Regions from separate parts of the Bradyrhizobium sp. CCBAU 051011 genome, predicted to be linked through region 3. Evidence: riboswitches for the same ligand, from Rfam matches in the RefSeq annotation. Region 3 holds a riboswitch; each other region holds the start of a gene.

Region 1 (3,892 bases), 3.5 Mb from region 3:
CGCCCCGGATCGTGACCGATCACGGGCCGCATCAGATGGGGCGCGACCAGGCCGATGAAACCGATGGTGCCGGTAACCGCGACCGCACCGCCGACGCCGAGTGCGACGCCCGAGATCACGAACAGCCGGAGGCGGCCGACATCGACGCCGAGGCTTTGCGCGGTTTCCTCGCCGAGACTGAGCGCGCGAAAGGCATGGCGCTGGCTGAACAGCATGATCGCGCCGGCAATGATGAAGGGAAACGCCAGCATCACATGCTGAAAACTGCGGTCCTCCAGCGAGCCCAACAGCCAGAACGCGATCTCCAGCACCACGAAGGGATTGCTGGAGAGGTTCATCACCAGCGCGGTGGCAGCACCCGCGAAACTCGATATCGCGAGCCCCGAGAGGATGAGGATCAGCAGCCCGGCATTGCGGCCGGCGATGGTGAGCAGCACAAACACCGAACCGAAGGCCGCAGCGATCGCCGCAACCGGCAGCGCGTAGGAGCGCACATCGGCCAGCCCCAGCGCAATCACCAGCACGGCGCCGAAGGCGGCCGATTGCGGCGCGCCGAACAACGAGGGCGAGGCCAGTGGATTGCGGAGCAAGCCTTGCAGCGAAGCGCCCGACAGGCCAAGAATAGCGCCGATCGCGAGCGCCAGCAGCGTGCGCGGCAGGCGGATCTCCCGCACGATCACCTGCGATACGTCGCTGCCGGCGCCCAACAGCGCTTGCACCACTGAAAGCGGCGACAGCCGCACCGGCCCGATGCCAAGCGAGATCAGCATCAGGAACACAACGAGGACGGAAAGCGCCGCCACCGCGCCGATCCGCCGGCGCGTGGCAATCTCGTTGGTCAGGGTTACGGCCTCAACACTCATCGATCGTCCTAAAGCAGTTTTGCCCGCTCCGGTACAGACGGTCGGGCACGCGTGCTCATGCGGCAAAAATAGCGCACTCGTCCAGTAGGGATCGCTCGGCGCGCTGGGGCGGATTGACTCAGACTTTGACAGACTTCTACCATAGTTCCCGACGGTTCCCGTTTTGGGGATCAAAAGGGAATGCGGTGCGGGGAAAATCCCCCAATTCCGCGGCTGCCCCCGCAACTGTAAGCGGCGAATCCTTCGTCACACGCCACTGGGCTCTCGGTCCTGGGAAGGCGACGATGGGGTAACGACCCGCGAGCCAGGAGACCTGCCGTCAGCCGTGGTCACACGCGAAGATGTCGGTCGGGGAGTACAGACATTAGCTTCACCTAAGCTCGGTTAGCATACGGTGAGACTTGGTTCGCTGTGACGTGCCACTGACGTCATACCGAGGTCTGAACCATGTCTTCCACCAACAGAGCCGCTACGCGCCGCCGCGTCTGGCTTGCTTCCAGCTTCCTCATACCGATCGTGTCGCTCGGCATTTCCGGCGCAGCGGCACAGACGCCGCCTGAGCAATTGCCGCCGATCGAGATAACCTCGCCCACGGACCTGAATCGGACCCGCGCCAAACCGACCTATGATGAAGGATCGACCTCGCGCCGCGTCGTGCCGGCGGCAGCGCCCCCGACCGGCACACGGCCCGCAGCCGGGACCGGTTCGGGCGCCTCATCGCAAAGTGCTTCGCAAGGCGCGGGCGGCAGCGGCGGCCGGCAGTTTTCAGGTATTGTCGGCACGGCGTCGACCGTTATTACCGCCGAAGAGATCGCGCATTCGCCCGCACAAACGTTGCAGGAAATCATCGCGCAAACGCCCGGCGTGCAACTGACGAGCCTGTATGGCGGCGTCAACGGCGCCAAGACCAGCGTCGACCTCCGCGGATTCGGCGCTTTCGCGACCTCAAATACGCTGGTGCTCATCAACGGCCGAAGGCTCAACGACATCGACATGGCCGGCGTCGATTTTTCGACCATTCCACTCAATTCGATTGAGCGCATTGAAATCACCCGCGGCAACAGCGGCGCGGTGCTCTACGGCGACAACGCGGTCGGCGGCGTCGTCAACATCGTCCTGAAGGACGGCGTCGGCGGCCCTCCTGTTGCCATGCGCGCCGAGGCCGGCGCCGGCTCGTTCAACCAACGGCTTGCGAATGTCTCGGCCGCTACCAATTACGGACCTTGGTCGACGTCCTTCTATGGCAACGCCATCAAGTCCGACGGTTACCGGGTCAACAACGCCCTCGACCAGCGCAACGGGGTCGGCAATCTCAATTATTCCACACCGGACCTCAAGGCCTTCCTTACGGTGACCGGCGACGACCAGAAGCTCGGTTTCCCGGGCGGACGCACCGTCGATCCCTCCATCGGACTAGATCAACTCGTCACCGATCGCAGAGGCACCAATACGCCGTTCGATTACGGCAACCAGCAGGGCGCCAGCGCCACCACCGGCTTTACCAAGACAATCATGAATGGCGTCGACCTGATTGTCGACGGCGGCGTTCGGAAGAAGGACACGCAAAGCGGTTTCTTCGGCGCTGTACCGTTTGCCTCGCCACTTCCGAGCTTCTCCTCCACCTATAACGACGCATCCTTGCTGACCTGGTCGATCACGCCGCGATTGAGCATCAAGAACTCGATCTTCGGAATTCCCTCGCAGATCCTGACCGGCATCGATTATTACGACGCGACATTCAATCAGGACCGCGGAGCGTTCAAAGGCCTTGCGCCGACCCACATCTACGACCTGTCGCAGCAGACGCTGGCCGGCTACTGGCAGCACACGGTCGGCCTATTGCCGACGACCGATTTCTCCTATGGCGCCAGGGTTCAAAATACCAGCCTGAGTGCCCGGGATCGGTTTGATCCCAATGCACCCGGTTGCGCCATGTTCTTCAATTGCAGCCCCGCGGCCTCTCCATTGGACAGCAACGAAACACAGTACGCGCTGCATGTTGGCCTCGAGCATCGCTTCAACAGCGTGTTCTCGGTATTCGGCCGCGCCGCGCGCGCATTCCGAACCCCGACCGTCGACGAGCGCGTCTCCAGCGGTCCCTTCTTCGTTCCAGGGACTTTCCAGTTGAAGACCCAGACCTCGCACGACATCGAGGGCGGATTCCGCATCAAGAGCGGTGGCTTCCAGATGCAATCGAGCATCTACAGCATGGACCTCGAGAACGAGATCCACTTCATCCCGGCGCTGTTCTTCAACGTGAACCTCGATCCGACCCGCCGCTACGGCTCCGAGACCAGCGCCTCGCTGCGTGTCAGCGATACGGTGACGCTCCGCGGCGGCATGGCCTATACGCGCGCTGTCTTTCGCGAGGGGCCGTTCGCAGGCGACGACGTCCCGCTGGTATCCCGCTATACAGCCATGGGCGGCGTGACTTGGAATATCTGGCAGAACTACCTGGTGTTCGACGCCACCGTACGTGCCTGGAGCGAGCGCTTCATGGACAACGACCAAGCCAACACCCAGCGGCCCATTCCGGCCAGTGCTACCGCCGATCTGAAGCTTAGCGGACAGTACGATCGCTTCTTCTGGTCGGTGGGCGTGAACAATCTGTTCAACGCACTCTACTATGACTACGCGATCGCAAGCTCGTTTACGCCCGGCCGCTTCTCGGCCTACCCGCTCCCCGGCCGCACCTTCATGGTGAAGGCCGGCGCGACGTTCTGACCCGAGCCGCCGGTTCGGCCGAAGCCGGGCCGGCTTTTCCTGACCTGACGAGAAGGTATTCTCCTCGACATATTGCCGGGGAGAATACTTTTTCATGCCCGAACCGCGTCCATTCCGCTGATTGCAATGAGCACCGCGGCCACCGAACTTCTGCAGCGGGAAATATCCAATCCCGATACGCAATGGAGCCTCGGCACATTCGGCGCCACCGCCGAGTTCTCGCGCGACCCTGGCGAGCGGAACTGCACGGGCATGATTGATTTGGAAAGAAAGCGACATCTTTTCGACCAAAAATAACGCTTTCT
Region 2 (3,892 bases), 3.3 Mb from region 3:
CGAAGCCTCAAGTACATCCGCCGCTTCCTCCCATCCTTTAGCCAGCACGCGGCCCAGCGTTGCGAGTTCTCCGATCTTCTGGACGGAGAAAGCAAGCCAGCTTTTCACATCGAGATCGAGATCGGTCTCTAGTTCGAGATCGATCGGGACATGAAGCAGCGAGCATGAGGGTGCAATCTGCACGCGGTCCTTGCCGAGCCTTGCGATGGCAGGTTCGAGCCGGTCGAGCACCGCTGGAAGGTTCGAACGCCAGACATTGCGGCCATCGACGACTCCGAGGGAAATGACAAGATCCCTTCGAGCGTCGGCGACAATCACGTCCAACTGCTCCGGGGCGCGGACCAGGTCGATGTGAAGGCCCGCAACCGGCAACGTCAAAGCGGCTTCCAGGTTATCGCCGATCGTTCCAAAATAGGTAGCGAGCATGATCTTCACGTCGGGAACCTTTTTCGCCAGATAGGTGTAGGTCCGGCGCAGCGCGTCGCGTGTGGCAGCATCGAGGTCCAGGACCAAACATGGCTCGTCCAGTTGCACCCACTCGGCGCCCCTTAAGGTGAGTTCGCGGAGAACGTCTACATAGACCGGCAGCAGCCTATCGAGAAGCAACAGCGTATCGAATGCAGGATCGGCGCTCTTGCCGAGCTTGAGAAAGGTGACCGGACCAACAAGCACCGGGCGCGTCTGATAACCCAGGTTTTTCGCTTCTTCGTACTCCTCGATCGGCTTGCGAGAGGAAAGCGTGAAGGTCTGATCCTTGTGATATTCCGGCACTATGTAGTGATAATTGGTGTCGAACCATTTGGTCATCTCCTGCGCTGCCGCGCTGTGCTCGGCGTGACCGCAATTCGCGTCATGGTCATCGCGCTGCACGCCCCGTGCCATCGCAAAGTAGGTTTTGAGCGAAACAGGGCCTGCACTCCAACCGTAAATTTCCGGAATGGCACCGACCATCACGCTGGTATCGAGCACATGGTCATAAAGCGAGAAGTCGTTTGAAGGAATAACGGTTACGCCGAGCGATTTCTGCCGCGCCCAGTTGGCGGCGCGAAGCGCAGCCGCGGCCTCAAGAAGCTGCGTTTCGTCAGATTTTCCGGCCCAATAGCTCTCGAGCGCGAGTTTGAGTTCGCGGCGCGGACCGATGCGCGGCGTACCGAGGGTAGCGACAGGAATCGAGAGAAGAGACATAGCTTCAACCCCATGTTGGGAGCAAAGGCCATGGCGGACGCGTGCAGAAAAGCCGCGGAAAGCGGCAACTGCTTGGCGCACCACCGGGACACCCCGCCCGTGGACGAATATATTGTCGGGCCAGGTCTCCTAGCTCGCGGGTCGTCGCCGCTATCCGACCTTCCCAAAGCCGCGTGGCTTCAGTGGCTTCTATTGGACAGCGGCTCGCCGCTTACAGTTGCGGGGGCAGCGCCGGCATCGCACCGGCTTCCCTCTTAGCTCCGGATCCATCCGGAGAACCTCGACATCTCCGATTACCTGCAAGAGGACTGTTCCGTCAACCTCTCGATAATTCTTTGTGCGGTTCGGAGCGATTGTCTGGAGAACGGAGGCATCTAGCCTCGTCGTCGTGTGGCCCGATCGTGGCATAGAGTTGGGCGCACGTCTGGATTCGATCGACAATCATGTGGGTGCGGCGGTTGCGCGATCCCAGCTTACACATCTTCCTGCGCCTTATTCGCCACCCGCAGCGCCGACACGAGCCAGATCGCCATTGATTAGTTATTTCGAATTCTGCCGCCGCAAGAAACGGCGTCTTGCCGAAGGCGGTCACATTGGCGAGCAGCGGCACGCCCGGCATCCGCTCGGCAAAGGTTCGAATTTTCCGCGGTGGTGAGCGCCGCAGGAAAATCGGTAGGCGGCCGCCTCCAACTCTGCACGCGCCTACATGCTATATCGCGAGGCACACCCATATCTTGCCGAAACTTACTGTCGCATCGCCGTACCCATGCGCTGACGTAGCCATTGACCGAAGGTTGCCCACCTCCGCGCATCTCTATCGCCTGCATCGGCTCAGCGACCACCTTGGCCAAAAACAGCCCGTTCAGGCACGACTGCCGCATCACCTTCCTGGCCCGTGCTTGAAAGTTACGGGCACCCCCGATCTCGTGGCCTTCGAGCGGCATGTCATCCATTCTGTCGTCTGCGGACTCGAACCGTCCACCGTCGCACTCCGAAACGACCATTTTGGCCGCGCCATATCCGCGTGATGCTTCGCCATTTGCAGGCCATAGAGCAGACATCGGCAGCGCTTGCGGCTTGCCAGTCGGCTTCGGACCAGCTCGGTCCGGCGGACGCTGACGAGCCATCGATGCGCTACGTTGACATTCCCATAGGCCTGTAGCTTCTCACGATTCTGAACTCGCAGCGCACGTCACGTACAGGCTTGTAATAGATCACCGAGACCCGTGATGAGTGTCGCCGAAACGACATCCCGCCTGAACAAAGAAGGGAACGGTGACCTCCTTAGGTATCCGGGCTTATCGCGGTAGACCGACCGATACGTCGAGCTGAACGATGCGTCCAGCTGATCATCTTTGCACAAAAGATGCGAGACATGTACAAAAATTACCGCCAAACCGCGCAAGAACTCAAGTATTCGATCACTTCGCGCGACTAGAGACGAATAAAAAAGCGTCTCGTAACACTGATGCTCTCACAAGCTTGGAGTTCTCGGTGAGTGATCGATCTACTCATCTCGATGCTCCTTCAGCCGCCCCTTGGGGCGTTCCTCCCTGACTTGGCCGCGCGTAACATTCGCGCGGCCTTTTTTCTGCATCCGGCAAGAGATTGATTTGCAGGATCTCAATGGCTCTGACCGCAAAAACGCATGGTGCGAGCAGGTTCTCGCAGATACAGGTCATTAGCCTCGGCGAACAGTTGTTCGTAAATGCCGGCGTACGGTCACCCATCCTAATTTCGAGAAGAGGACGCCTCCGCAAGACGGGCGATTGACGTCCTCGTAATGTAATAAGCCGCCTCCGCGTCTTCAGGCGCGAGCGGCTCTGAAGAAAACGTGCGGTCGGGTCCCTTCAGGCGGACTCCAGAGCGTCGCTCATGGATGTCGACCACGAAATCGGCCACGTGCAATCAATGGTGAGTCGCCTGATCGGTCGGAACAGTTCCACGACCAATTAGTTTCGCCGCGCTTTGTCATCTGAGACCGTCGGTCTTATACGTCTATCATACCGTTCCGCTAGGTCCAGCAGCCTTTTTCTAATGAAAGGGTCTGCCTTGTCCGCTAGATCGCGAATGATCTGGGCCCGGTCCTTTAAAAACTGCTCATCCACGAAAACACCTATTCAGTGCAAGTCTACATATATCTTAGCACACTCCCGTTTGGTCGGCTTTCATTCCCTGCACCTCGGATCTACGCATGACATTAACACTCCGGGGGTGAGACCGAGATGGTCCTCCGGCGTTCCGCCAGAAGCAAAGCATGGGTTTGCCTGTCTGCGCAGCAGCCGCATCAAGGGATAATTCCCTAGGCCATGCTGACAGACGCTGTCTTGCCGAATCCCAGGCCGACATTGCCAACACTATCTCCGACCAGGATACTTCGACGATGGATCGGCCATGCGTGCCGTATCATGCGTACGCGGCGGCCCAGGCGACACGACGTCCCTCCACCATTCACCGCTGCAGCATTGGAATCGCGACACGTTCAAGGAGGCTGCTCTTAACTTTGACTTATTATAGATCTCGATCGATCGCTTGCCTCGTATCCCTGCAGTCAGTGCTTCCTATGGAAGTCGAGAGAAAACTGTCAATGCTGGCAAGAACGATCTCGTCTCCAAAATTGGGAACCCACGCACAAACGTTAACAGTCGCGCATCCATCTCCGTCACTAGTTCCCCGCGCCGCGTCCGGGGACTGCTCACGAAGGCTC
Region 3 (3,892 bases):
GTCTTTCCCAGGGGACCGAGGCACCCAGAGGCTGCAAGGCGCGCTTCCCTGTAGCCGAGACGCATTTTCGGTTTGGAAAGGCTTGTTTGAACGCCGAGAAGTCCAGCCATCGGATAGGTCTTTCCCGCCGCGTCGGTCAGGGTCTCACCCAGGATCATGTAGCCGCCGCATTCGCCGTGAACGGGCTTGATAGCCGCGAAATGTCGCAGCCCCTCGAGAAAATTGCTCGCTGAGGCAATTTGCGCGGCATGAAGCTCCGGATATCCCCCTGGCAGCCAGCAAATATCGCAGTCGGCTGGCGGAGGCTCATCAGCAAGCGGAGAGAATGTTTGTATTTCCGCGCCGCTGTTGCGCCAGCCATCCAGGATATGGCGATATGTAAATGAAAACGCCTCGTCGTGAGCGATCGCGATGCGCTGTCCCGGTGGCTGCAGTGCTGGCGCGTGCGGGCCCGTCTGCGAGGGAAGAAACGCTTCCGCGCATCCGAAGAGCTCGTTCATCTGCACGTGTTGGGCCACGAACTCGGCCATTGCGTCCAGTTTGTTTTCCAGTTCCGGGGTTTCACCGGCCTGTACCAATCCCAAATGGCGCTCCGGCAGAGCGATGCCGTCGGATTTTGGCAAGCTGCCCAGGATGGGGATTGCAAGTTTGGTAATTCCATCACTTACCAGGCGAAGATGCCTTTCGCTGGCGACGCGGTTCAGAACGATGCCAGCAATTTTCACCCGTTCATCGAAGGTCATAAACCCCTTTACGATTGCGCCCGCGGATTGCGATTGCGCGCTGACATCGAGCACCAGCACAATGGGAAGGCCGAGCGCAGATGCCACGTCCGCAGATGAACCGCTGCGACCGGGTTGAACAGGAACGCCGTCGAACAAACCCATGGACGCTTCGCAGATCAGCAGATCGCTGTCCTTCGCAGCTTCGGCTGCAAGCTGTGCGATCAGGCCAGGTTTCATTGCCCAGCTATCGAGATTGACGCCAGGCCGGCCGGAAGCGGCACCATGAAACGCCGCATCGATATAGTCCGGTCCACATTTTGCGCCGGCCACGCGAATTCCACTTCTTCGGTAAGCACGGAGAAGTCCGATCGTCAAAGTAGTTTTGCCGCTGCCAGATCGGGGAGCAGCTATCATGAGACCGCGCGGGGGAGGGGCAGCAATCATTCTGCGCGCCGATTACCGAGCGCAAAAATCACCTGCGCGACGCTGCCTGCGACGGACGAATCTGCCTGCACTAAGGTCACAGATCCAATTTCCTCGAATCGATCTCTCGCCATCTGTTGATCAACTTAGGTTTGGCCCAAACGATCGCAGCGGTTTCGCCTTGCGGTCGATCCGCGCGTGAATCACATCCGCAAGTATTTGATTATACTTTAGAAAGGTTCGGCGGCTGCGTTGGGTATCAGGTTCTTTCTTGTCATGCGGTAACTGACGCAACTCCGCTGATGGGTCAACCGCCGTTGACCGGGGCATCTTCGGCGGTTAGCGTCATCGGCGATGGTCCTTCCCTAGGAAGGTGAAAAGGGAAGCCGGTGCGACAAACGTCAACGCCGGCGCTGCCCCCGCAACTGTAAGCGACGAGCCCGCGCCGGTGCCACTGGGAAATCCCGGGAAGGCGGCTACGGGCAGTGACTCGCGAGCCAGGAGACCTGCCATCACGAACTGTGCTTTGGAGGCGTCTGGGCGGGGTGCACCGGACGGGAGCGAGCCCGATGGCGCCGTTTGCCGTCGAGCGCGACCCAACAAAGCTCGCGGCCGCAAGGCCATGATACGAGCAACTGATGGATCGCGACAGCGCTACTAAGCCCGCCCGTCAAGCCTTGATCGAACAGCCGCAGGCCAACCTGCCTGACAGGCCCGTCGTCGTGAGTGTTTGCATCACCTGCAAGGCGGCGGACGGCGCTGCTGTGGTCGGCCCGGAGATGTACGCGGCTGTGCAGGCTGCGATCGGGAAGGACGCCAACATTGCCGTCCGCCCGGTGCAATGCCTTAGCGTTTGCAAGCGCCCAGCGACGGTCGCGGTCACGAGTCCCGACGGATATACATTCATGTTTGGCGATCTGCAGACCGAAAGCGGCGCTGCGGCGCTGGTATCATTCGTGCAATCCTACCAAAAATCCGATTTCGGTCTGGTCCCCTGGCGGGAACGTGCCGAGGTGCTGCGAAAGGGCATGGTGGCACGGGTACCTCCCATCCGTTGGTCACCGGACGACGGACGCGCACCGAAATGACGGATCTGGCCACTACCTTGGTGCTGGGTGGCGCCCGTTCCGGCAAATCTGCGTTTGCAGAATCGCTTGTAGGCGCCAGCGCGCTGGCGAAGGTCTATGTCGCGACGGCTACCGCCGGCGACGAGGAGATGAAGAGCCGGATTGCGTTGCACCGCGCCCGCCGTGGCGAGGGCTGGATCACCATTGAAGAGCCGCTAGCGCTGGTCGACGCGTTGACGCGCGAAGCCAGCCGCAATCGCGTCGTGCTGGTGGATTGTCTCACCTTGTGGCTGTCAAATCTGATGTTCGCTGGACGCAATCCAGACGTCGAAGCTCAGCGTTTGACGCGATTTCTCGGTGTCGCAAAGCATCCTGTCGTCTTTGTCTCGAACGAGGTCGGCCTTGGGCTGGTGCCGGAAACGCCGCTCGGCCGGACGTTTCGTGATGCGCAGGGGCGACTGAACCAGGTAGTCGCCGCCGCCGTTCCGCAAGTTGTGTTCATGGCAGCCGGACTTCCGCTCTGGCTCAAGCGCTAGTGGCTCAAGGAGAATGAAATATGTCGCGTGTTCCGGTTACCGTGCTGACTGGGTTTCTTGGCGCGGGCAAGACCACCTTGCTGCGCTCGCTGCTGACCCAGGCCGACGGACGCCGCATCGCCGTCGTCGTCAATGAATTCGGCGACGCTGGCTTCGACGGCGGCCTCGTGGAAGAATGCGCAGCGAACGCCTGCGCGCCGGGAGACGTCATCGAACTTACCAATGGCTGCATCTGCTGCACTGTGGCGGATGACTTCATTCCGACCATGGAACTGCTGTTGGGGCGCGACAAGCCGCTCGATGCCATTGTCATCGAGACTTCAGGGTTGGCGCTGCCGCAACCCTTGCTCAAGGCATTCGCATGGCCGGCGGTGAAAACGCGCGCCACGGTTGACGGTGTCGTTACAGTCGTCGATGCGCTTGCGCTGTCGGAAGGTCGGGTTACGCTCGATGAGGACGCAGTCGCAGACCAGCGTGCCGCAGACGAATCCATCGACCATGACGACCCGATCGAAGAGGTGTTTGAAGATCAATTGGCCTGTGCCGACCTGGTCGTGCTCTCGAAGAGCGACCTGGTATCGCCCATGGCGCTTACCGACATTGAAGCACGGTTGAAGGCTACGCTCCGCCCAGGAGTCAATGTTGTGCGGTCGATGGGCACATTGGCGCCCGCGGTGTTGATCGGAATGAACGCCGAGGCCGAGGAAGACGTGGCTGCCCGCGCTGGCCATCACGGCGAGGAAGAGGAACATTATCACGACGATTTCGACAGCATCGTCGTCAAGCCGTCGATCGCCCTCAGCGTCGACGAGATGCGTGCTCGGATCAGCGACGCGCTCGGTCTCGAAGGTGTGTTGCGCGTCAAGGGCCATGCGCGGGTTTCGGACAAGGTCGCGCCCGTGGTGGTGCAGGCTGTCGGGAGCCGCGTCGATCTGGTGTTCGGCCGGCCGGATGCGAAGCAGGCCGAGCGTCTCGTCGTGATCGGGCTAAAGGGATTTGACGGGACCGCCGTGCGGCGGGCGTTGGTGGAGTAATCCGCGAGAGTCAGATGCACCTCAAGCTCGACACCTCAGGCGGCATCGACGATGGCGATGTCGCGCGCGATCTCGGACAGGATAGTGCCGACATCGTTGTGCTGTCT
Region 4 (3,892 bases), 3.3 Mb from region 3:
CCCTAGACTTGGGCCGCTTGTTCATTACAAGCGGCCTCTTTTTCTCGGTCGCCGCTATGGCGACGCCCCGGCAATTCTTTCGGAAATTGGCTTGCGCAGGTTGGTTAGACGACCGCCACGCTCGCAACGAGTTGCTACCTTCGGCGCAAGCGCCATCCCCGTCGCTTTAACGAGAAGGGACGAGCACGGTCATGAGAAACTCGCCTTACGCGAGGCAACGCGCCTTCGTTGCAGGTCGGCGGCCCGTGAGGTGTTGAGTACGCATTCTTCTCCGGCCGTGATATCAGTCTTCGCGGTAAAGCCTCCGCGGGCGAATGTTAAAGATGTTTCTCGCATTGATAAGCGTCGGAGATATAGGGATGGAAATGGGAAGCCTTTCTTTGGTTGGTCCGGCATGCGGTAGTCGTCAATACTATCGAAGGAACGATCTCCCCTTCGGGCGCTCCGGCCGATCTCAGCGATCGGGCGCATTTGGAAGCCGTGCGAAGGCGCTTGCCGCGGGACGCCGCAATGCCAGCAGCCTTCGCACGAGTGCTACGACACGCGCTTGATGATGTAGCTATCCATGATCCAGCCATGCTTGGCGCGTGCTTCCTGTCGGGCGGCGACGATGATTGGCCCCACTTCTGCGAGCGCACCTGACATGGTGATTTGCGGGGGCATCCCGAGATAGGCGCCCCACCAGATATGTAGTCCGTTCGGATCGAGCCACTGGAACGCGGCGCCGCCATCGAGCATGACGACCACCGTGTCGGCGCCGGATGGCCAACCGCATTCGCGCAGCCGCCGTCCGGTGGTGACGAGAAAAGGCTCCCCAATGTCGTTCAGCGGCAGTGAATGTGCGGCGCAAAGCGCCTGGATCGACGTGATGCCCGGGACGACCTCGATTATCGGCAACGGATCAAGCCTTTGTGCGATCCGCAGGCTCGAGTCGTATAGCGAAGGATCGCCCCAGATCAGCAGGGCAACGCGCCCGTCATCACCGAGATGCGCCGCAATTGCCCGGGACCAGGTCACGGCGACGGCGTCGTGCCATTCCTCCACTCCCTTGCGGTAGCTCTCCTGCGCAGTATCGCGAACGGGCACGTCGAACTCAGCAACGCGCGTGCGGCTGTTCGTCAGGGCTTGCGCGCAAATCAGCCGGCGCAGGTCGGCGAGATCGGACTTCACCGGGCCCTTGCGCGGAATCAGCACCAAGTCAGCTGCATTGATCGCGCGGATCGCCCCAAGCGTGAGCTGCTCGGGATCGCCGCAGCCAATGCCTATCAGGGAGAGTGTCAGCATTACGTTATGAAACGGGGGCGGCCGCGGCTTGCGACCGCCCGCACGTCATCTTCAGGCGCCGTTGTGAAGCCGATAGGTAACAAGACCATCGGCAGTCACACCTCGCAGCGATTTCGCCAGTGCCAACACGGTCAGATCGGCCAGCGGTTCAATGACCACGACGAGCGCGTAAGAAGCGGCGAAAGACGCGATGGAGGCGAGGTTCTCGGCCGCAAAGCCCGCACCATACAGCGCCCAGAAGGCGACCCACCCTACGATGCCGGATTGATAGGCGGTTGAAAGCGCAAGTGCCTGCCGATATTGCAGGTCAACATAGGCGGTGTTGCGAGGAATGATCCGCCCGGCCAGCGCCTGGATCGCAAATAAGGGCACCAGCAGCGTCGTCACGTTCATACCATATTGCGGCAGGTCGGTCGGCACGAAGAACAGCCCCTGCAGCAGAAGACCAAGCGCCAACCCGAACGCGGCTGGCGCTGCGCCGAACAGGAGAAACAGCGTCGAGCCGAGAATGAAATGCACCTCCGAGACCCCGACCCTGAAATGCGGCAGGAGTTCGAAGAACGAGAAGACCAGGACCGTTGTTGCGACGGTGCGCACCGCCAGCGAAACAATTCCCTGCGCGCGCACGGTTTCGACCACGGGCTTGAAGGCGCAGCCGGCGGCAACGGCACCGGTTGCGCAACTCAGCACGAGCTTGGCGCCCGTAACGATACCTGGTTCGATATGCATGACTTAAGTCCCTTCTGCCGTCACACCCGACGGCGTTAGCGTTAAAAACTGCAGGGCCGGTCTCCTGGCTCGCGGTTCGAAACCGGTCCCCGGCCTTCCCAGGCCTGACGGCCAGTGGCGGATCGGAGCCCCTCACCGCTTACAGTCGCGGGGGCGGCCGGGCTTTGGGCGCCGCATTCAGGTCCGCCCTTCCCCGTTCCCAATTATGCTCTGGCGCTTTGCGCCGCTTCGAGCACCATGCCTGCTCTGTGTGCTCCTTCCGACGAGGAGACGTCAAGGGGCTCGCGAGATCGGGCGACAGCGTCATCATCGGGTCTCTCCCGCCAGCGTGCCGAAAAGAATGATCGGCGCCGTCGTTGCGGCGCCGGTTTGCGCTAGCTGCTCTGCGAGCTTCGCAATCGTGGTGCGGACAATCCGCTCCTCGGCGTGGCCAAGAGACTCGCAAATAGCGCCGGCGTGTCGGCAGCCACCGTGCTCGATCAGTTTTGCCGCGAGCGCCGGGAATGTGTCGCTTCCCCATATAAATAGGGTCGTTGATTCCGGATCGGCAATTGCCGCGCATCGATATAATCGGGCTCGCTCTTGAAGCACTGGACCTTCAGCCCGCGATCGCGATAGGCGCGCGCCAGCGTCAGCGTCGTCTTGCCGACCCCGGATGCAGGCGCGGAGATGACGAGGCTCGCCGTCATCACGAGCCTTCCGGAAAGCGAGGCGTCGGCCCGAGCGGCCGATAGCGGCGGTCATAGTCGACGGCATACAGGCGGCTCTCTCCGAAATCTTCCGAACCCAGTGTGCGGCCAACCAGAATAACGGCTGTGCGCTCGAGCTCGGTGCTTACAGCAGAGTCCAAGGTACCGAGCGTGGCGCGGACGATGCGCTGATCCGGCCAGCTTGCGCGCCAGACTATTGCAACCGGGCAGTCTCCTCCGTAGTGCGGCGTCAGCTCATCAATCACCGTGGAAAGCAGATGGATCGAGAGATGGATGGCGAGCACCGCACCGGTCGCGGCAAAGGTGGCGAGTTTCTCGCCTTGCGGCATCGCGCTCGCCCTGCCCGGCATCCGCGTCAGCACGACCGATTGCACAAGATCCGGTAGCGTGAGCTCGGCCTCGATCGCGGCCGCGGCGGCGGAAAAGGCCGGCACGCCCGGCGTGATTGAATAGGAGATTTGAAGCGCGCGCAGGCGGCGCAATTGCTCGCCCATCGCCGACCAGATCGAGAGATCCCCGGAATGTAGCCGCGCGACGTCCTTGCCCTCACGATGCGCGGTGACGATCTCCGACATGATGTCGTCGAGCGACAGCGGCGCGGTGTTCACGATCCGTGCATCCTTTGGGCAATGGGCAAGAACGCCCTCGGGTACGAGAGAGCCGGCATAGAGGCAGACCGCACAGGCGGCAATCAGATCGCGACCGCGCAAGGTGAGCAGATCAGCTGCTCCCGGTCCGGCACCGATGAAGTGCACCGTCATTCGGCGTCTCCTACCGCGATCGCTGCGGTCGCCGTCCGATCCTGCGAGACAGCCCGCGTCGAAACGAGGCGCGCACCACGGCCGGCGACCGCAAGCGCTGCGGCTTCGGCGACGGAGCCCGTACCGAACTTCGCCTTGATGGATTCTGACTGTGTGGGCGTGGCAATGCCGGCTAGGACATCGGCCGAAACAGGCCGGATCGGCACGGTGAGTTCGCGCGCCAGCAATTTGAGCGCGGCGGTTTCGGCCTTGTCGCTGACAGTTGCAACTGCCGCGAGACCTTCAGGACCGCCCGCGGCGGCGAGAGCTTCGCGCAGCGCAGCCAGTGTGACCTCCCGCTTGAACCCCAGACCTGCGACCTTCACTTGACTGCACTCCATTGCACGACCGGCCGCATCGCCTCCCAGG

The links. Region 3 has a riboswitch for cobalamin ahead of ACH79_RS24500 (DUF1636 domain-containing protein). Riboswitches for the same ligand answer to the same signal wherever they lie in the genome.
Region 1: linked by a shared signal. The riboswitch ahead of ACH79_RS08635 (TonB-dependent receptor) and the one ahead of ACH79_RS24500 (DUF1636 domain-containing protein) in region 3 are both predicted to bind cobalamin.
Region 2: linked by a shared signal. The riboswitch ahead of metE (5-methyltetrahydropteroyltriglutamate--homocysteine S-methyltransferase) and the one ahead of ACH79_RS24500 (DUF1636 domain-containing protein) in region 3 are both predicted to bind cobalamin.
Region 4: linked by a shared signal. The riboswitch ahead of ACH79_RS40100 (energy-coupling factor ABC transporter permease) and the one ahead of ACH79_RS24500 (DUF1636 domain-containing protein) in region 3 are both predicted to bind cobalamin.

Annotation. Positions count from the first base shown of each region.
Region 1 covers NZ_CP022222.1:1,793,819-1,797,710, forward strand. Annotated here, with positions in the region: gene ACH79_RS08630 (iron ABC transporter permease) at 1-863, opposite strand, end outside; cobalamin riboswitch at 999-1,199, shown strand; gene ACH79_RS08635 (TonB-dependent receptor) at 1,311-3,587, shown strand; gene ACH79_RS08640 (hypothetical protein) at 3,714-3,884, shown strand.
Region 2 covers NZ_CP022222.1:8,540,792-8,544,683, forward strand. Annotated here, with positions in the region: gene metE (5-methyltetrahydropteroyltriglutamate--homocysteine S-methyltransferase) at 1-1,185, opposite strand, end outside; cobalamin riboswitch at 1,287-1,483, opposite strand.
Region 3 covers NZ_CP022222.1:5,253,468-5,257,359, forward strand. Annotated here, with positions in the region: gene ACH79_RS24495 (cobyrinate a,c-diamide synthase) at 1-1,169, opposite strand, end outside; cobalamin riboswitch at 1,487-1,677, shown strand; gene ACH79_RS24500 (DUF1636 domain-containing protein) at 1,787-2,236, shown strand; gene cobU (bifunctional adenosylcobinamide kinase/adenosylcobinamide-phosphate guanylyltransferase) at 2,233-2,751, shown strand; gene cobW (cobalamin biosynthesis protein CobW) at 2,772-3,785, shown strand; gene cobN (cobaltochelatase subunit CobN) at 3,800-3,892, shown strand, end outside.
Region 4 covers NZ_CP022222.1:8,519,679-8,523,570, forward strand. Annotated here, with positions in the region: gene cobF (precorrin-6A synthase (deacetylating)) at 535-1,284, opposite strand; gene ACH79_RS40100 (energy-coupling factor ABC transporter permease) at 1,336-2,013, opposite strand; cobalamin riboswitch at 2,050-2,268, opposite strand; gene ACH79_RS43485 (hypothetical protein) at 2,493-2,702, opposite strand; gene cobM (precorrin-4 C(11)-methyltransferase) at 2,702-3,484, opposite strand; gene ACH79_RS40110 (cobalamin biosynthesis protein) at 3,481-3,849, opposite strand; gene ACH79_RS40115 (bifunctional cobalt-precorrin-7 (C(5))-methyltransferase/cobalt-precorrin-6B (C(15))-methyltransferase) at 3,846-3,892, opposite strand, start outside.